One region of the Enterococcus massiliensis genome, then DNA from elsewhere that is predicted to be linked to it. Evidence: a T-box and tRNA genes for the amino acid it is inferred to sense, from the RefSeq annotation. Region 1 holds a T-box; the other regions hold tRNA genes.
What was found. The T-box of region 1 lies ahead of argS (arginine--tRNA ligase). A T-box ahead of a tRNA ligase gene usually reads a tRNA of that ligase, here a tRNA-Arg.
Positions count from the first base shown of each region.

Region 1 (6,096 bases):
ATTTCTCTCATATCAATTGTTGCTTTTTTTTAAATGTTTGTAAAGATAAAAATGCAAAGAATATGGCAAAAATTTCCTTTGAAAGGAGCATTAAATAATCAATTCATTCATAATAAATAAAAGATACATAATAGTTGTAAAAATGAATAAAATCTGTTTGTGTATAAAAAAAATATACATAAAAAGGAAAATACTGACATTAGAAAGCGATAACAATATTATTTAAAAACGAAAAATAAAAATATACAATAATTTTTTTTGAATGAATAAATATTTTTTTGTTTCTTATTTTGCATAAAAACAACGGATTTTTTTGACAATAAAGAATAAATACGGTTAAATATAAATAACAGAACTATTAACGTGAAATATTTGGCATTTCCAATGACGAATATTTTTGAAAGGGCTTTCCGTAACGCGTTAAGCTATTCATGTAATCAAGAAAGAGGAGGCAGCAAAATGGATAAACCGATTCACGTATTTTCTGAAATAGGAAAATTGAAAACCGTCTTATTGAAAAGACCGGGACAAGAGGTAGAAAATTTAACCCCAGATATTATGGAACGTCTATTGTTTGATGATATTCCGTATCTTCCAGTCGCTCAGGACGAACATGATGAGTTCGCCAAAGTATTGCAAGACAACGGAACTGAAACCTTGTACTTAGAAAAGCTAGTTGCTGAAGCAATTGATGCGGGCAACGTCAAAGAAGAATTCTTAAATCGAATGTTGGATGAATCCTTTATTGACTCTGCCACGGTTCGTCAAGGATTGTTTGAATACTTATTGTCAATGGAAACCCAAGACATGGTTAATAAAATCATGGCGGGTGTTCGGACGAAAGAAATCGATGTCAAACCACACTCTTTATTTGATCTTTCAAAAGATGATGACTACCCATTCTTTATGGACCCAATGCCAAATCTATATTTCACACGAGATCCGTCCGCCTCAATCGGAAACGGAATGACAGTTAACAAAATGGCATTTGAAGCACGACGTCGGGAATCAATGTTTACAACCTATATCCTAAATCATCACCCACGCTTCGCAAATAAAGGTGTTGAAGTTTGGTTGGATCGTGATGTCGATGGGCATATTGAAGGTGGCGACGAACTAGTTCTTAGCGATGAAGTAGTAGCTATCGGAATTTCCCAACGGACGCATGCGCGTTCACTAGAAAAATTAGCCCGCAATTTGTTCGCAAAAAATGCTGGCTTTAAAAAAGTCTTGGCAATCAAAATCCCGCATAATCGCGCGATGATGCACTTAGATACTGTTTTTACAATGGTTGATTACGATAAATTTACGATTCATCCAGAAATTCAAGATGCTGACGGAAAAATCGACGTTTACACAATTGAACCAGATGGTGACGACATCAAAATTTCACATAGCCAAGATTTACATGGTACATTAAAAGCAGCATTGCATTTAGACGATTTGGTTTTGATTCCAACTGGAAACGGGGATGCTATTGTTGCACCTCGGGAACAATGGAATGACGGATCAAATACATTGGCAATCGCACCGGGTGTGGTAGTCACTTATAATCGTAACTATGTTTCCAATGAATTGTTGCGCAGCTATGGCATCAAAGTGTTGGAAATCCATTCAGGGGAATTGTCCCGCGGTCGTGGTGGCCCACGTTGCATGAGTCAACCTCTCGTTCGTGAAGATTTGAAAAAATAATTCGTTGACTTTTCCGAGGCGGTGATCTCATTGCCTTCGGATTCATTTAATGACCAAACTAAAGGAGAGTACCAATATGAAAGAATCTGTATTTCAAGGAAGAAGTTTATTAGCTGAGAAAGATTTCACCAAAGAAGAACTACAATACCTAATCGATTTTTCAGAACATTTAAAGGATCTAAAAAAACGCGGCATTCCTCATCACTATTTAGAAGGAAAAAATATCGCACTGCTTTTTGAAAAAACATCGACTCGGACACGGGCAGCCTTTACTACTGCTGCAGTGGATTTAGGTGCACATCCAGAATATTTGGGTGCGAATGATATCCAATTAGGAAAAAAAGAATCGACGGAAGATACAGCCAAAGTTCTTGGTCGGATGTTTGATGGAATTGAATTCCGCGGATTCAGTCAAAAAATGGTCGAAGAACTAGCAGAATTCTCCGGTGTACCTGTTTGGAACGGTTTGACAGATGAATGGCATCCAACGCAAATGATTGCTGACTTCTTAACAATCCAAGAAAACTTTGGAACGGTGGAAGGTATTACAGTTGCTTATTGTGGCGATGGTCGGAACAATATGGCAAATTCTTTATTGGTAACTGGTGCGATTTTAGGAACACATATGCGTATCGTGGCACCGAAAGAGTTACAACCGGACGAAGAAGTTGTGAAATTAGCAGAAGGTTTTGCAGCGAAGACAGGTGCGAAATTAATGATTACAGATGACGTAGATAAAGGCGTTGACGGTGCAGATGTTCTTTATTCTGATGTATGGGTTTCAATGGGAGAAGAAGACAAATTTGAAGAACGCATCAAATTACTGAAACCTTATCAAATCAATATGGAAATGATTGAAAAAACCCACAACACAGACAGACTGATTTTCTTGCACTGCTTGCCAGCATTCCATGATACAAAAACGGTTTACGGGGAACAAATGAAAGAAAAATTCGGTATCACGGAAATGGAAGTGACAGACGAAGTATTCAACAGCAAATATGCCCGTCAATTTGATCAAGCGGAAAATCGGATGCACTCCATTAAAGCCATCATGGCAGCAACTTTGGGCAACCTGTTTATTCCCCGAGTATAAATAAAAACTACTTACTTTAACAAAAGCGGGTCAGAACGTTGTAGGTTTGAAAAAACAGGCGACAGGCGCTGGCCCGCTTTGTCATTCTTAAAAATGTCGAAAAGGAGCGTGCCATCATGGCAAATCGTAAAGTTGTTGTCGCATTAGGGGGAAATGCTATTCTTTCTGATGACGCAACTGCCCAAGCACAACAAAGCGCGTTACGTGAAACTGCAAAATATTTAGTGAAATTTATTGAGCAAGGCGATGAATTGATTATCTCTCACGGAAACGGTCCACAAGTGGGAAACTTATTGATCCAGCAAGCAGCAGCCGATTCTGAAAAAACACCAGCAATGCCGCTTGATACCTGTGTCGCTATGACAGAAGGATCTATTGGGTATTGGCTGCAAAATGAAATGGGCAGTACTCTAAAAGAAAAAGGAATCGATAAAGATGTCGTTTCTTTAGTTACGCAAGTTATCGTCGATGAAAATGATCCTTCTTTCCAAAGTCCATCGAAACCAGTTGGTCCATTTTTTACTGAAACAGAAGCACAACAACAAATGAAAGAGACCGGCGCAACCTTTAAAGAAGATGCCGGTCGTGGCTGGCGAAAAGTAGTCGCTTCACCAAAACCAATTTCAATTAAGGAAGCACGAGTAATTGAAAGTCTGGTCAATCAAGGAGTGATTACCGTTTCAGTTGGAGGCGGTGGGATTCCCGTTGTTGAAACAGCTAACGGTTTAGAAGGTCGCGAAGCAGTGATCGATAAAGATTTTGCTTCAGAAAAATTGGCAGAAATCATTGAAGCAGATTTGCTGATTATTTTGACCGGAGTGGATAATGTTTATGTGAATTATCAAAAACCTGATCAAAAAAAATTAGAGACAGTTACTGTGGCTGAAATGAAGCAATACATCGAAGAGAACCAGTTCGCACCAGGCAGTATGCTGCCAAAAGTTCAAGCAGCAATCGAATTTGCTGAAGCTCGTCCAGAGGGCAAAGCAATCATCACTTCATTGGAAAACATCGAAAACCTATTAGCCAATGAAGAAGGAACGATTGTTGTCGCAAAATAAGTGAATCTATCGCGTAGGCGATTGGTTTATAGAAAACCTTGAAGTGTGTGATTTTCTCCTTTAGTGCATACTTCAAGGCTTTTAAAGAAACGTGAAAAGAAATTTTGATTAAAAATATTTAAAAATTAATTCGCAAACAGGAAAATACTAGCCATTCACAAAAACCTTTGCTATAATCAATGCAGTTTAATAAACGATTTGATGAACAAGAGAGTATCTTTTGATGAACGTATAGCGAGTTCGGGCAGGTGAGAGCCGAATGGGAAAACAAGAGAGAACCGCACTTGGGAAAATCTGCCTAGCAGACGGCTATCTACCGTTATTAGAGAAGCAGGTTCTTTTTAGAACAATTAGAGTGGTACCGCGGGTAATCTCGTCTCTGGTGAAGGATTCACTGGGGGCTTTTTTTGTTGCTTCAAATCATCTCTCAAAAAATCAAGGAGGAAGTAAAATGAATAATAAAGATGTCGTTGCAAAAGCTATTTATGAGGTAGTCAAGGATGATCTATCCTTAGAACAAGTAGAAAAATTATTGGAAAACCCAAAATCGGCAGATCACGGAGACGTGGCTTTTCCGGCTTTTGCATTAGCAAAAGCCTATCGTAAAGCACCACAACAAATCGCACCGGAATTAGCAGAAAAAATCGATGGGGCAGATTTTGAAAAAATCGAAGTAGTTGGACCTTATTTGAACTTTTTTATGAATAAAGCCAGCATCAGCGAAAAAGTATTGGCAACCGTCGTAAAAGAAAAGAATCATTACGGGGATGCTTCCATCGGCGAAAACAAAAATGTACCGATTGACTTGTCTTCACCAAACATTGCCAAACCAATTTCAATGGGACATTTACGTTCTACCGTAATCGGAAATTCCATTGGGTTTATTATGGAAAAAATCGGCTACAATCCGATTCGTATCAATCACTTGGGCGACTGGGGTACTCAATTTGGAAAATTGATTGTAGGTTACAAAAAATGGGGCTCTGAAGAAGCTGTTAAAGCTGAACCAATCAATGAATTATTACGTTTGTATGTTCAATTCCATGAAGTTGTTGAAACAGAACCAGAATTGGATGATGAAGCACGGGCTTGGTTCAAAAAATTAGAAGACGGCGACGAAGAAGCTGTTAGCTTATGGCAATGGTTCCGTGATGAATCCATGAAAGAGTTCAATAAAATTTATGACATGTTGGGTGTCGAGTTTGATTCTTTAAATGGGGAAGCTTTTTACAATGATAAAATGGATGAAGTCATCGAATTACTTGAAGAAAAACATCTGTTGAAAGAAGATAAGGGCGCAGAAATCGTTGACCTTTCTGCCTATGATCTAAACCCTGCTTTGATCCGTAAGTCAGACGGAGCCACTTTATATATCACTCGTGACTTGGCGGCTGCCTTGTATCGTAAACGGACGTATGACTTTGCCCAATCTATTTATGTTGTTGGGAATGAACAAAGCTATCACTTTAAACAATTAAAAGCTGTATTGAAGGAAATGGGCTTTGATTGGTCAGATGACATGCATCATATTGCATTTGGTTTGATTACCCAAGGCGGGAAGAAATTATCCACCCGTAAAGGAAAAATCGTTTTACTTGAAGAAGTTTTGAATCAAGCCATCGATTCTGCCAAGGAGCAAATTACAGAGAAGAATCCTGATTTGGAAAACAAAGATGAAGTAGCAAAACAAGTCGGCGTTGGAGCTGTGATTTTCCATGATTTAAAAAATGATCGTTTGAATACCTTTGACTTTACTTTGGAAGAAGTGGTGCGCTTTGAAGGAGAAACCGGTCCTTACGTACAATATACCCACGCACGAGCAATGAGCATTCTTGCCAAAGCCGGCTTTGTTCCTCAAGCCGATCAAAGTTACGCATTAGCTGATGAAGGAAGCTGGGAAGTCATCAAGCTGGTTCAAAAATATCCTGAAACAATCATGCAAGCAGCAGAAAAATTTGAACCATCTGTTATTGCAAAACACGCGATTAAATTGGCACAAGCTTTCAATAAATACTATGCTCAAACTAAAATTTTGGCAGATGACGGACAAAAAGATGCTCGTTTGGCATTAGTTTATGCCGTTACAGTCTTGTTGAAAGAAGATTTACGTCTCTTGGGACTTCATGCGCCAGACAAAATGTAAGAAAATAGCCAAAAAAAGACTGACATCGATTGATGTCAGTCTTTTCACTATGCTAATATGTGGTTTTTGAAATAGCGTTCCATTTTTTTTGCATCTTCTTCTGT
Region 1 covers NZ_CVRN01000003.1:181,903-187,998, reverse strand. The annotation lists gene arcA (arginine deiminase) at 460-1,692, shown strand; gene argF (ornithine carbamoyltransferase) at 1,769-2,788, shown strand; gene arcC (carbamate kinase) at 2,905-3,849, shown strand; T-box leader at 4,042-4,233, shown strand; gene argS (arginine--tRNA ligase) at 4,301-5,992, shown strand; gene BN1875_RS01385 (arginine repressor) at 6,040-6,096, opposite strand, start outside.

Region 2 (6,096 bases), on a different contig from region 1:
GTTCTACAGTTGTACGTGAATCTTATAATTTTGCGAAGTATTCTAAGGTACGTACTAATTGTGCTGTGTAAGACATTTCGTTGTCATACCAAGCAACAGTCTTAACAAGTTGTTTGCCGCCGACTGAAAGAACTTTTGTTTGTGTTTCGTCAAACAATGAACCGTAAGTCATGCCAACGATATCAGATGAAACAATTGCATCTGTATTGTAGCCGTATGATTCGTTTGAAGCTTCTTTCATTGCTGCATTTACTTCGTCTGCTGTTACGTCTTTTTCAAGAACAGTAACTAATTCAGTTAATGAACCAGTTGCAACAGGAACACGTTGAGCTGCTCCGTCTAATTTACCGTTCAAGTCAGGGATTACTAAGCCGATAGCTTTAGCAGCACCAGTTGTGTTAGGTACGATGTTTGCTGCAGCTGCACGGGCACGACGGAAATCGCCTTTAGGATGAGGTCCATCAAGAGTCATTTGGTCACCTGTGTAAGCATGGATTGTTGTCATCAAGCCTTCAACGATACCAAATTTGTCGTTCAAAGTTTTAGCCATAGGAGCTAAACAGTTAGTAGTACATGAAGCACCTGAGATAACTGTTTCTTTACCAGTTAATGTTTCATGGTTCACGTTATAAACGATTGTTGGAACGTCATTTCCACCAGGAGCAGAGATAACGACACGTTTTGCGCCAGCTTTTAAGTGTAATTCAGCTTTTTCTTTTGAAGTGAAGAATCCAGTACATTCAAGAACGATGTCAACACCTAGTTCGCCCCATGGTAATTCTTCAGGGTTGCGGTTAGCTAAAACCTTAACTTCGTTGCCGTTAACGTTAAATGAACCTTCGTGAACTTCAACAGTACCGTTGAAACGTCCTTGTGTTGTATCATATTTTAACAAGTGAGCCAACATGTTAGCATCTGTTAAATCATTGATTGCTACAACTTCGATTCCATCTACATCTTGGATACGACGGAATGCTAAGCGTCCGATACGTCCGAATCCATTAATACCTACTTTAACTGTCATTTAAGATTTCCTCCTTATGAAAATCAAAAAAATTTTTATTTTTAAAGGGTTGCCCCTTTTAAAATCTCATTAGCAGCAGCTTCATCTGTGATGAGCCACGTTTGTTTTGGTGCATTTTTCATATAGGCATGAATCGCTTTGGCTTTACTCTTTCCGCCAGCGACTGCCAAAATAATGGGAATATGCTGTAAATCCTTCAACTGCAATCCGATTCGAGGAACCTTATAAACGATTTTTCCCGATTCATCGAAAAAGTAGCCGAATGATTCTCCCACTGCGTTATTTTGTTTGAGCATCAAAATCTCGCTCTCAGTCATCTTTCGACGCGCCGCCATGTGCAACGCCCGTCCAATACTATGAATAACACAATTTGCCTTGCTTATCAAGTTTAAGACTTCAATGATCAAGGGTTCTTGCAACAAAGAATCATAGGTTGCTGAACTTAATTGTTCAGGAACGTATAGTGCGCGGTGATCCCCGTTTGTCTGCATCGCCATCACAGCACTTACTGAGTTGGCCTGCACGGTAACTGCTTCACCAATTCCACCGCGAGCAGGAACAAATAAATTGTGCCGTTGCTTGCTTTCAAGGTTCGTCAAACTTTCTGCGACCGTCGCCATCGTGGTACCGCCCATTACAGCAATAATATTTCTGCCTTCTGGAAGCAGCAGTTCTAACGATTCATTCAGCAAATCGCCAAATTTCGTCACCACTTTATTTTGCTGGTCACTGTCACCTGAAGCAATCAGACAACGCTCATTACCAAAATAATCTGCCAACCGTTTTTCCAGTTGGTGCATCCCAAACAGTTGATCCATCACTTTATTCAGCGAAGCATAAACTTCTTCGCCTTTTTTCGTTAAGGTCATTCCGCTTTTGGATGAATCGATTAATTGGAGTTTTTTTAACAGATCCGTCTCGGTTCGTAAGACTCGCTCGGTCAATTCCAGACTTTCCGCCAAATTTCGTCGGCCAATCGGTTGCATCCAATAGATATTGCGCAGAATTTTGAATCGTTCCTGCAACACCGATAAGATGTCTGGAGCAACTGCTTCAATCATTTTTAATTCATCAAGCATGAGAAACTCCTCCGTGGGACTTTTTTTGTCCGTCATAGACTTAAACCGACCCGTCCAATGTAAAAAAAATTGAACATTTGTTAAAATCAATCTCACACAGGTAATAGTATCACTTTACCGGGTATTACGCAACTGAAAAACTTCTCGCTTTCTGAAAACAAAAACACCACAGCGCAATTTTTACTCCGTGGTGTATCGTAAATCATTTTCTGAAAAAAATCAATCAAATCTTTTCCTTTTTGATGAACTAGGGATTCCAAGGGCATCACGATACTTGGCAACCGTACGCCGCGAGATGGCGATTGCTTCTTTTTCCAGCAGTTCAACTAATTTTTGATCAGACAAGGGCTTGCGTTTGTCTTCCTCTCCTACCAAGGTCTTTAAGCGTTGTTTTACCGTTGCGGTGGATAAATCTTCCCCGGTTTCTGATTGATTAGTTGCTTTCTGACTAAAAAAGGTTTTTAATTCAAACACACCAAATTCCGTTTCGAGATATTTTCCGTTAACGGCCCGACTGACGGTTGATTCATGAATCGCAAGCTCTTCAGCAACCTCTTTTAAAATTAGCGGTTTGATGGGACGTTTTTCATCAAAGAAAAAATCCTGCTGATGACGGATGATGGCTTCCCCCACGCGTAAAATCGTGTCGCCTCGTTGCTGAATGGTTTTTTGCAGCCATTCAAAATCCTGTTGCTTTTCTTTTAAATACTTGAGAACTTCCGGTTCTTTATTTTTAGCCATCTGATCAAAATAATGCTGTTGGAATTTGACTTCCGGCATTCCTTGACGATTCGAAGTCAAGCGAAGCTGTCCATCTTTTATCTTCACTGATAGATCTGGAATGATGTACAAGCCTTCTGTCGATCCAAACGCCGCCCCCGGTGTGGGAGTCAAAGTTTGAATATAATCAAAAACTTGTTGGACTTCTTGCAACGTGATGGCAAAATGCTTGGCGATCAGCTCCCATTTCCGATGAACCAATTCTTCAAAAGATTCTTCCAGCATAATATACGCCAGTTCCGGCGCATAATCGTCCCGTTCAATCTGCAACATCAAGCATTCCCGCAAATCTCTGGCACCAACGCCAGCAGGATCAAGCTGTTGAATCAAAGTCAACGCATCCAGCATTTGAATACTCGTTGCTCCGGTTTTTTCTTGCGCTTCTTCCAACGAAAGTTTCAAATAACCATTTAAATCAATATGCTCGATTAAAAAAAGGACCAATGTTCGCAAATAGGTATCACGATAATTGAGATGCACTTGATCCAGTAAATATTCAAATAAAGAAATCGTCGTATCTGGAATTTGACTGAGGTATTCCATCTCTTTTCCCGTTGAGGATCGTGGCTTGGAATAGTTCATTGTATAATTCGGCTGAGAAATTTCAATCAATGGATTTTCCAAGGCTTCGGCCTCGACAAACTCGGTCAACTCATCAATAGAAAACTGCAAAACCTGAATAGACTGCTGTAATCTCTGGGTCATCGCCAGTTTTTGTGTCTGTTTTTGCTGTTGTGAAAAACTTTGTTCAAATTTCATTGATTTTCCCCTTGTAATTTCTCTTAAAATTCGATAAACTAATATTCGTTCGATGCGTCCTTAGTGTAGTGGATATCACGTAAGATTCCGGTTCTTGAGACGGGGGTTCGATTCCCTCAGGACGCGTACCATTTATCTGGATGAACTGGCAGACACTTTTCAATTGAAGAGTGTCTTTTTTTTTGACAATTACTTAATTCATCCAATTTTGTCCTGCTTGACAGTTAGTTGCTTTCTTCATTATAAACAAATTCAGTCAAAAAAACACCCTGCAATAGTCTTACTGCTATCCCAGGGGTCGCTTTCATACTTATCCGTTTTCTTCAGCACCATGAAAAAAAGAATAGCTCTCGCTACTCTTCTTCCTCATCATCAAAATCATCTTCGTCGTCATCATCAATGATCGTCAAATCTTCTTCGATGTTGCCTGGCACTTCTTCTTCGTCATCCGTATCTTCGTCTGCGCCGATTTCTTGCAAATCAGAATTGTATGCCGCGATTTCTTCATCTTCGTCATCGTCGTCATCGTACAATTCTTTATCATCTTCATCATCTACTAAATCAGTATCTTCTGGATCATCATCATTGTAGTCGATGGCATCGTCATCACCACTGATAAACGCATTGACTTTTTTCCGTTTGCGTTTGCGGGGAGTATCTTCGTCTTCTTCATCGATACCATGATTGACTTCTTCATCGATAGAATCGATCGCGTACCATGAACGTAAGCCCCAGCGATTGTCTCCTAGAGAAATAAAACTGCCATCAATATTTAAATCAGTATAAAATTGTGCCAATGAATCACGAATAACACTATCTGATTTTCCCAGATAGGTTTGGATTTGATTGACCAAATCTGAAAATTCCATGACATCGCCACGTTGTTCTAAAATTGCGTGAGCAACTTCAATCATAGACAATTCGTCTTTATTGACACCTTCAAAAACATTAATTTCCAATTAGGACACGTCCTTTCACAGTCTACGCTTAATCATACAAAAATGTTGTCGAAAATGCAATTTTTTCTTTAAAAATCATGCAGTAAAATCCAAAGAAATTTGATATTCCCCAATTTTTTCATCTGCCATGAAAAGATCATAGGCAACAAAAACGGTTCCCGCAGTTGGCCGATCCTTCAAACTGACGTGCAGATCCTTTGTGAAGGTGCTGAAAAACATCATCCCATAAGGCGTTTTATAGCTGGTTTCCATTTTTTCCCGATAAACGAATTTCAACCGCATCCGCATTTCTCCAGCTCGTGTTAATTGAACAGCCCCATCCGGCATTATTTTGATTGTCACCGGTACTTCCTCGTTGTCTTGTACTTCTTTGTACCGAATATAAAGGGTGTCTCCCATTCTCACCATTTGTCCTTGCAGATCAAAAAGAAAATCCTGCACTTCGCCTTTTTGCCGAACCTTCGTTGCTAACTTAATCGAAATCGGCAAACCATTTGTTACATCCATTTTTTTGGCTCCTTTTACATTTTATCCATTTATAGTTATTGTTCACAGTTTTTACTCGTTTGTCAAACGTTGCGTCTAAGGACAGGTTGATTACTACTTTTTTCCATTTTTCGTATATAATAGGGAAGATAAAGTGAAGGAGTTTTTTTATGAAGCCGATTTTGATCGATCAAGCACCGTATCCTCATGACCAAGCCTACCTGCCTTTTGCCCTGACCGACCTTTTGATTGACAGCGCCAGTCGTACCCACCAATCTTATTTTCATTTTTGGCAGTTGGAACATACTATGATTCTTGGTATGAAGGATACCCGTGTAGAAAATTTAGCCGCTGGTCTTGCCACACTGCAACAACAAGGTTATCCACCTGTCGTACGCAATTCCGGCGGTCTCGGTGTCGTTGCGGATGATGGCATTTTAAATATTTCACTGATCCTTTTCAATCATGAAAAAAAATGGACCACCGAGGCGGCTTATGAAGAAATGTTTGCGTTGATTCAGCAAGCCTTGCCAGAACTAACGATTGAAGCACGTGAAATCAGCGATTCTTATTGTCCCGGTACCTATGATTTTAGTGTGAATGGACAAAAAATCGCCGGTACAGCCCAACGTAGAATCAAAGACGGCATTGCGATCATGATGTATCTGAGTGTCAATGGAGATCAAATCCAGCGGGGGGAACTCGTTCGGGCGTTTTACTTGGCAAGCTTGCCGACTTCTTTTGGTGAAAATGGCTATCCCCCCGTTCGACCAACCAGCATGACGACAGTTGCTGCCTGTTTAGGAAAACCAACTACTGTTGAAGAATTGAAACAGCGTTTTTTATCTGCACTGCAAATCACTGCTTCCGCCTATGATTCTCAAAAATGGGTCAAAGAATCAAATTTGACAGAGGATTACGCTGATAAAATCACTCGAATGATCCAACGAAATGAAGTGATTAAAGCGACATTGAACAACGCATAAATTGCAGTGACATACCTCAACCT
Region 2 covers NZ_CVRN01000007.1:633,581-639,676, reverse strand. The annotation lists gene gap (type I glyceraldehyde-3-phosphate dehydrogenase) at 23-1,024, opposite strand; gene BN1875_RS10300 (sugar-binding transcriptional regulator) at 1,066-2,103, opposite strand; gene rpoN (RNA polymerase factor sigma-54) at 2,323-3,642, opposite strand; tRNA gene BN1875_RS10290 (tRNA-Arg) at 3,697-3,768, shown strand; gene rpoE (DNA-directed RNA polymerase subunit delta) at 3,996-4,601, opposite strand; gene BN1875_RS10280 (YwiB family protein) at 4,677-5,108, opposite strand; gene BN1875_RS10275 (lipoate--protein ligase family protein) at 5,258-6,073, shown strand.
Region 2: it has a tRNA-Arg gene. The T-box ahead of argS (arginine--tRNA ligase) is inferred to sense a tRNA for this amino acid. The anticodon was not compared.

Region 3 (6,096 bases), on a different contig from region 1:
AGAAATGGTTTGTTTTTATGCAGTATCGGTTTTTTGATTATCTTATTCAGCATGAAGCCGGGCAATATGCAGCTAGATGTTCTTAGTTTAGCAACAGGCGTGGCTTTAGTCGCCCTGGGAGCGTATATTTTTTTCAAAGGGAAGAAAAAATCAGAAGGACAAAACGGGGGTAAACAAGGATGAAAGTCGTTAAAACATTAAATATCCCTGCCAGTTTCTTTTATGATAAGGTGATGGATTCGGTTCTGTTTGATGTCAGAAAAGCAACCGGTAAAAGCTTGACGAGAAAACAACTAAAAGATTTTGAATATGTGAAAGAATTTTCTCAGTCCAGTCGTGCAAAAATCAAGATTGAAGAAGTCGTTGAAAATCAATCCTATCAATTTAAAACATCTACGACACGAAATGAATTTGTTGCTCGTTATCAAGTAGATCAATTAGATGATAAATCCTGTAAAGTGGAATATACAGAGACGATGGAATCTTTTGGCATTCTTCAGCGGTTAAACGATATGCTGCTGGGAACAATCTTGATGTTCTTTAAACGGCGCCAATTCAAAAAAATGCTGGAAATGATTGAAGAATCATATTAAAAAGGGGTCGGTCGACGCCTTTTTTATTTGGAGGACAGAGTATGACAGATGTAAAAGAAATGGGCACCCTTTATACAAAAGAGATGCTGGCTTTAGTTGCATATGCATTTCAATGGGAGCTTTCAGAACGAAATCTCAAGCGCTTTGATATGCTGACGAAAAATTCCTGGAATTATGGTTCCTTTGATGATCGTGGTGCTTTAGCAAGTCAAGTAATGGCAACACCTTTCACGGTTGACTTTTTTGGACAGCAGTATAAGATGGCGGGTATCGGCTTTGTGGCTTCTTATCCTGAATACCGCAGTCAAGGACGGATTGATCGAATCATGAAGCAACTCTTGCAAGACTGCAACGATCGCGGTGTGGTTTTATCCTATCTGGCACCATTTTCCTATCCATTTTATCGTCGATATGGGTACGAATTGACATTCGAGCGAATTGCCTATGAAGTACCTGCGGCTCAATGGCCAGATAGCAAAAAAGTATCTGGGCATGTGGAGCGGGTTTCCTGGGAGGATGCAAAAGAAGCGATTAAAGAAGTGTATCAACAAATTCCCAAGCATCATCGTGGAGGCGTTCTTCGCGCCGATTGGTGGTTGACCTTCAAATTTCCATTACGAAAAGATTTTACCTATGCTCTTTATAAAAATACTCAAAATGAAGTGGAAGGCTATCTTATCTATCAAGTGGAGGGCGGAAAATTTGTCGCCTATGAATGGTCTTACCTGACTGGGGAAGCCTATCGGGGATTAAACCGATTGATTGCCTCTCATAACGGCTCAGTGCAGACGATTTTTTATGAAGAAGGATTTGGCGGCGACAACCAACAATTTTTAGCCAATGCACCGATTGAGAAAGTCAGTGTTCGTCCTGAAATGATGGCACGAGTTGTAAATGTCGCTGACTTTTTGGTGGATTATCCATTTTTAAAAAATCTAACAACAGATTTTGCTATTGAAATTCAAGGGGATACCTATGCACCTTGGAACGATGGAATATATGAAGTGAGTCTTGAGAAGCGACAAACGACAGTCACCAAAACGGCGACGACTTCCTTGCCACGAATAACAACATCGATTCAGCACTTCACCCAATTATTTATGGGATACCAATCTGCGGAGAGGTTGGCGTTTCATGGACTGATTTCTGGAGATGCGCAGGCACTGTCTGCTGTTCAAGAGATTTTGCCTTCGCAAAAACCGATTTTAGAGGATTATTTTTAAGCACTTATCTTCATTTTGTAAAAGATGACAAATGAAACACACAAAAAGTTGAAAGTAGCTTGCATAGAAGAAAAGATAAGGCTAAAATGAAGTGACTTGTCCTTGTAGCTCAGTAGGATAGAGCAGTCGCCTCCTAAGCGACAGGTCGCTGGTTCAATTCCAGTCAAGGACGTTGCCCCTTCAGAAAGCCTTGTTTTTTCAAGGCTTTCTTTTTTGTGGAGGTGTCTTCTTTAGTACCAGTATCAACTTGGTAATGCACGATTTTTTAGCATAGAAATGACTAGAAATCAAATAAATTTAATGAGTAGAGGAGAAAAAATCATGGTAAAACGCCTAATCAGCGCAAATTATAGCGAAGTGGCATTAATGGATGCTCAGGAATTAAAACAATCGATCAAGGCAAGTGAAGGTCGAGTACTTTTGGCGGAGAATGTGGTTGTTTCACAACCGCAAGCAGATGATATCACTAACGCCGAAGTAGCGGCAGCATTTGGTGCAGACTTGCTTTTATTGAATGCTTTTGACTGTTTTCATCCGTATATTGCCGGGATGCCAGGGCAGGGAGAAGAAGCCCTACAACCGGATGGAACGATTGTAAATCCGATTCCTCGTTTGAAGGAATTGATTGGTCGACCAGTGGGAATCAATCTTGAACCAATCGCCGATACAACGGATATGCTGAGTGAAAAAATCTCAATCAGCCAAGGTCGAGCAGCATCAAAAGAAACAATTCAAAAAGCAGAAGAATTGGGGCTTGATTTTATTTGCTTCACTGGAAATCCGGGAACTGGTGTGACCAATGCGGAGATTGCTAAGGCAGTAAAAATTGCGAAAGCAAACTTTTCCGGTTTAGTTATTGCTGGTAAGATGCACAGTGCTGGTGCAGATGAACCAGTGGTCTCCAAAGAAGCGATTGAGGCTTATGCCGAAGCCGGGGCAGATATCTTACTTTTACCTTCTGTTGGTACAATCCAAGGCTTTTTAGAACAAGACCTTGTGGAAGCGGTTCGTTTTGCGAAAGCGCGTAATCTGTTAACGATGACTGCAATCGGAACCAGTCAGGAAAGCGCACGTCCGGAAACGTTACGACAAATGGCGATCATCAATAAAACCTGCGGGGTGGATATTCAACATATCGGTGATGCTGGGTATGGTGGCATGGCACCCACTGAAAATATTTTTGAAATGTCGGTAGCTATTCGGGGGATGCGTCATACGATCAATCGAGTTGCCCGTTCAATCAATCGATAGAAAAAAGAATCGTCCCACTGTCAGGGACGATTCTTTTTCTATATCTACGTCAGGTCACTCCACTTTTTTTGCTGATGAAAAGCGACATGACGAATTTCATCGTAATCAATTTTCTGATCTGCTAAGTAGATGCCTAATTCATCATATCCTTGTATTTTTCCAATAATATCCGCGGAGTACAATCCTTCCTCGTTGATTTCTTCTTTTTGAATTGCAATCATTCTTCCTTTGAGTCTGGCTTCATATAAAACATGATCAATCTCATTTTTTGTCATGACTTCTTTTGCCGGCCAGATAAAAGAACGTTCTTTTTTTTCCTGGGCAAGCTGATTGGTGTGTTCAGACAAATAAAAGCCTTGCCATTTTAATTTCTTGCGATCGTGGTATTCATGTAAACTCATAGGCCATCTAAACCTCCTGCTCCGCCAGCGTGTCCGCCAATCAGGTGGCTACGGGCAATACTTCTTGCGCCGTCTAATTTGCTAGTAGCATAGACGATCGCTGAAAATCCATATTTTTCACGGATTTTATCAATAATTTGATCCAAGCGTTCATTTGCGATACTTTGTTCGGGAAGTTCAAACAAATCAAGTTGTTTGTCGGCAGTAAATAATAAGTTTGAATAGCTGACTCCGACATGGCGAACCACCTGTCCAGAATAGTAAGTGCGAAAAATTTGTAGGCAATAATGAATTAACTTTTTCGTGCTGTCAGTAGCGGTGATTTTCATTTGATGGGAGAAACCATTTTCGTTGGCTCCTCGCGAAGTACCAATGTACAAGGAAACACATTGGGTCAAGCAATGGTGACGCCGCAAGCGGGCAGCTACTTGTTCAGCCATTTCCTTGACCACGATTTCGATTTCTTGCGGTTTAAAATAATCTCTTGGCAATACTTGACTGTTCCCATAGGATTTGTCTTTAGTTATCGGGGACGGTTCAGAAAGTAACGTTCGATCGACTCCGTTGGCGTGGTAATACAATTGTTCTCCTAGAATACCGAAATGGCAATGCAAAAAATCGGGGTCTGTATGCGCTAATTGATAGATCGTATCGATTCCTAATTGATACAAGCGCTTTTTCATGCGATTACCGATCCCCCAAAAATCCGTAATCTCCGGAATAGACCAAACTTTTTTTTCGACGTCTTCGTAGCACCATTGAGCGATAAAATTGGCATTGTGTTTTGATTCATTGTCAAGAGCCAGCTTAGCTAATAGGGGATTATCACCGATGCCTACTGAAAAAATCAAACCGAGTTCAGTCCTGGCTTCTTCCTGAATTCTTTCTGCTAATTTTTGTCTCTTTTCTTGTCGAGTCAAGGAATCATCAGGAATAAATAGTGTGAGGGAATGGGTGACATCCAGAATCGATTCATCAATGGAATAAATCAGCAAATCCTCATCTGCCACATAGCGGCGGAAAAGGGCGTTGAATTTTTTGTTTTCTTGGATGTATAGACTCATTCGCGGTGGCACTTTTTTTAAGTCTGGATGATTGGGCAAATTATCCGCTCGTGTGACATTAGTGATGCCTAAAATTCTTTTTGCTTCGGGAGAAGATGCTAAAATCAAGCTGTTGCCGGTGTTGTCTTCGCTACTCATCACTACCAACATAGTTTTTAGGGGATCCCATCCCCGCATGGCACATTCGACGGTGGCGTAAAAACTTTTAACATCGATAAACAAAATATCGCGAACGGGTTCTTGTGTGTAATCGATGGTTCTCATGTGCTTCACCTCTTCTTAATTATACGAACGTACGTTTGCTTTTGTAAAGCGAACAAAAGGTAAAGTTTGATTTTTTTGAAAGAAAGATAGTCAGAAAATGGTGTAAATCGTTTTTCTTTATGAATAGTTGTAAGCGTGTTACACTTTTATTGTAGAATTTAAAGCTATCCAAGGAGGGATCGTTACATGACAAAAATTGGGAAGAAATTATTGTCACAATTAACATCAGAAGGCGTAGAGGGACCCTTTGTCACCATTATGCTGAATACTCACGTGGGGCATCAAAACGTAGAAAAGGATCAAATCAAGTTGAAAAACTTTGCGAAAGAAGCAAAAAAACGGTTTGATAAAAAATATCCTGAAAAAGATTGGACGGTGTTCCAAAAAAATGTAGATGCGTTATTGGCGGATCAATCCTTTTGGCGTAGCGGCACGACCAGTGTGGCAATCATTCTTACCGAAAGTGACTGTTATATCCATCGTTTGAGTATTTCAGTTGATGATCAATACTATGTAGGCAATCTTCCTTACATTTTAGCTATCATCAAAAATGCTCAATTTAATTATACTTATTATTTACTGGGATTGAATCGTGATTCCATTAAGCTGTATTTTGTTGACAATAAAATTGTTAAAGAAGTGGAACTGCCAGAAGGGGCACCTGTGGATGTTCCCACGGCACTTGGCGATGAATTGACTGGTGGAAGCTTGAATTACAGCTCTCAAGGCAGTCGGAATGGCTCCAAAGAAGGCGTTGCTTATCATGGCGTAAATGCAAAAGATGAAGAAGTAGAAATTGACTGGGTAAATTATTATCAAGCAGTTGATACTTTCTTTAAAGATGAATTTAACAATGAAGAAAATTACCCGCTTTATCTTTATGCGTTGCCGGAAAATCAAACGATGTTCAAAAAATATGCGAAAACCCCTTATTATTGCAGTGATGCGGCTGTGTCGGCTTCTCCTGCACAACTTTCTATTCAAGAAATCAAGAATGGCGCAGAGCAGCTGACAGAAGCATTGGCGAAAAAGGAAATGGCTGAATATCAAAAATTGATGGATCGAAAATTTATCGATCAATTAGTCGATATCAAGTTAGCAGCTACAGAAGGGCGTATCTCTCATCTTTTCATCGCAACAGCCAATCTGGTAGATGGATTTGGAGAAGATGTCGATACGGAATATGATCGGCGCCAAGTATTGAATACGATGGCAGATGAAGTGGTGAAAAACGGCGGACAAGTATTTATTCTTGATCAAAAAGATGCACCGGATGAAAAAAGTCTCGTTGCGATTTTGC
Region 3 covers NZ_CVRN01000007.1:873,990-880,085, forward strand. The annotation lists gene BN1875_RS11495 (DUF3188 domain-containing protein) at 1-183, shown strand, start outside; gene BN1875_RS11500 (DUF3284 domain-containing protein) at 180-593, shown strand; gene BN1875_RS11505 (GNAT family N-acetyltransferase) at 635-1,816, shown strand; tRNA gene BN1875_RS11510 (tRNA-Arg) at 1,915-1,988, shown strand; gene BN1875_RS11515 (DUF7916 family protein) at 2,138-3,067, shown strand; gene BN1875_RS11520 (hypothetical protein) at 3,112-3,468, opposite strand; gene BN1875_RS11525 (Y-family DNA polymerase) at 3,465-4,796, opposite strand; gene BN1875_RS11530 (baeRF6 domain-containing protein) at 4,983-6,096, shown strand, end outside.
Region 3: it has a tRNA-Arg gene. The T-box ahead of argS (arginine--tRNA ligase) is inferred to sense a tRNA for this amino acid. The anticodon was not compared.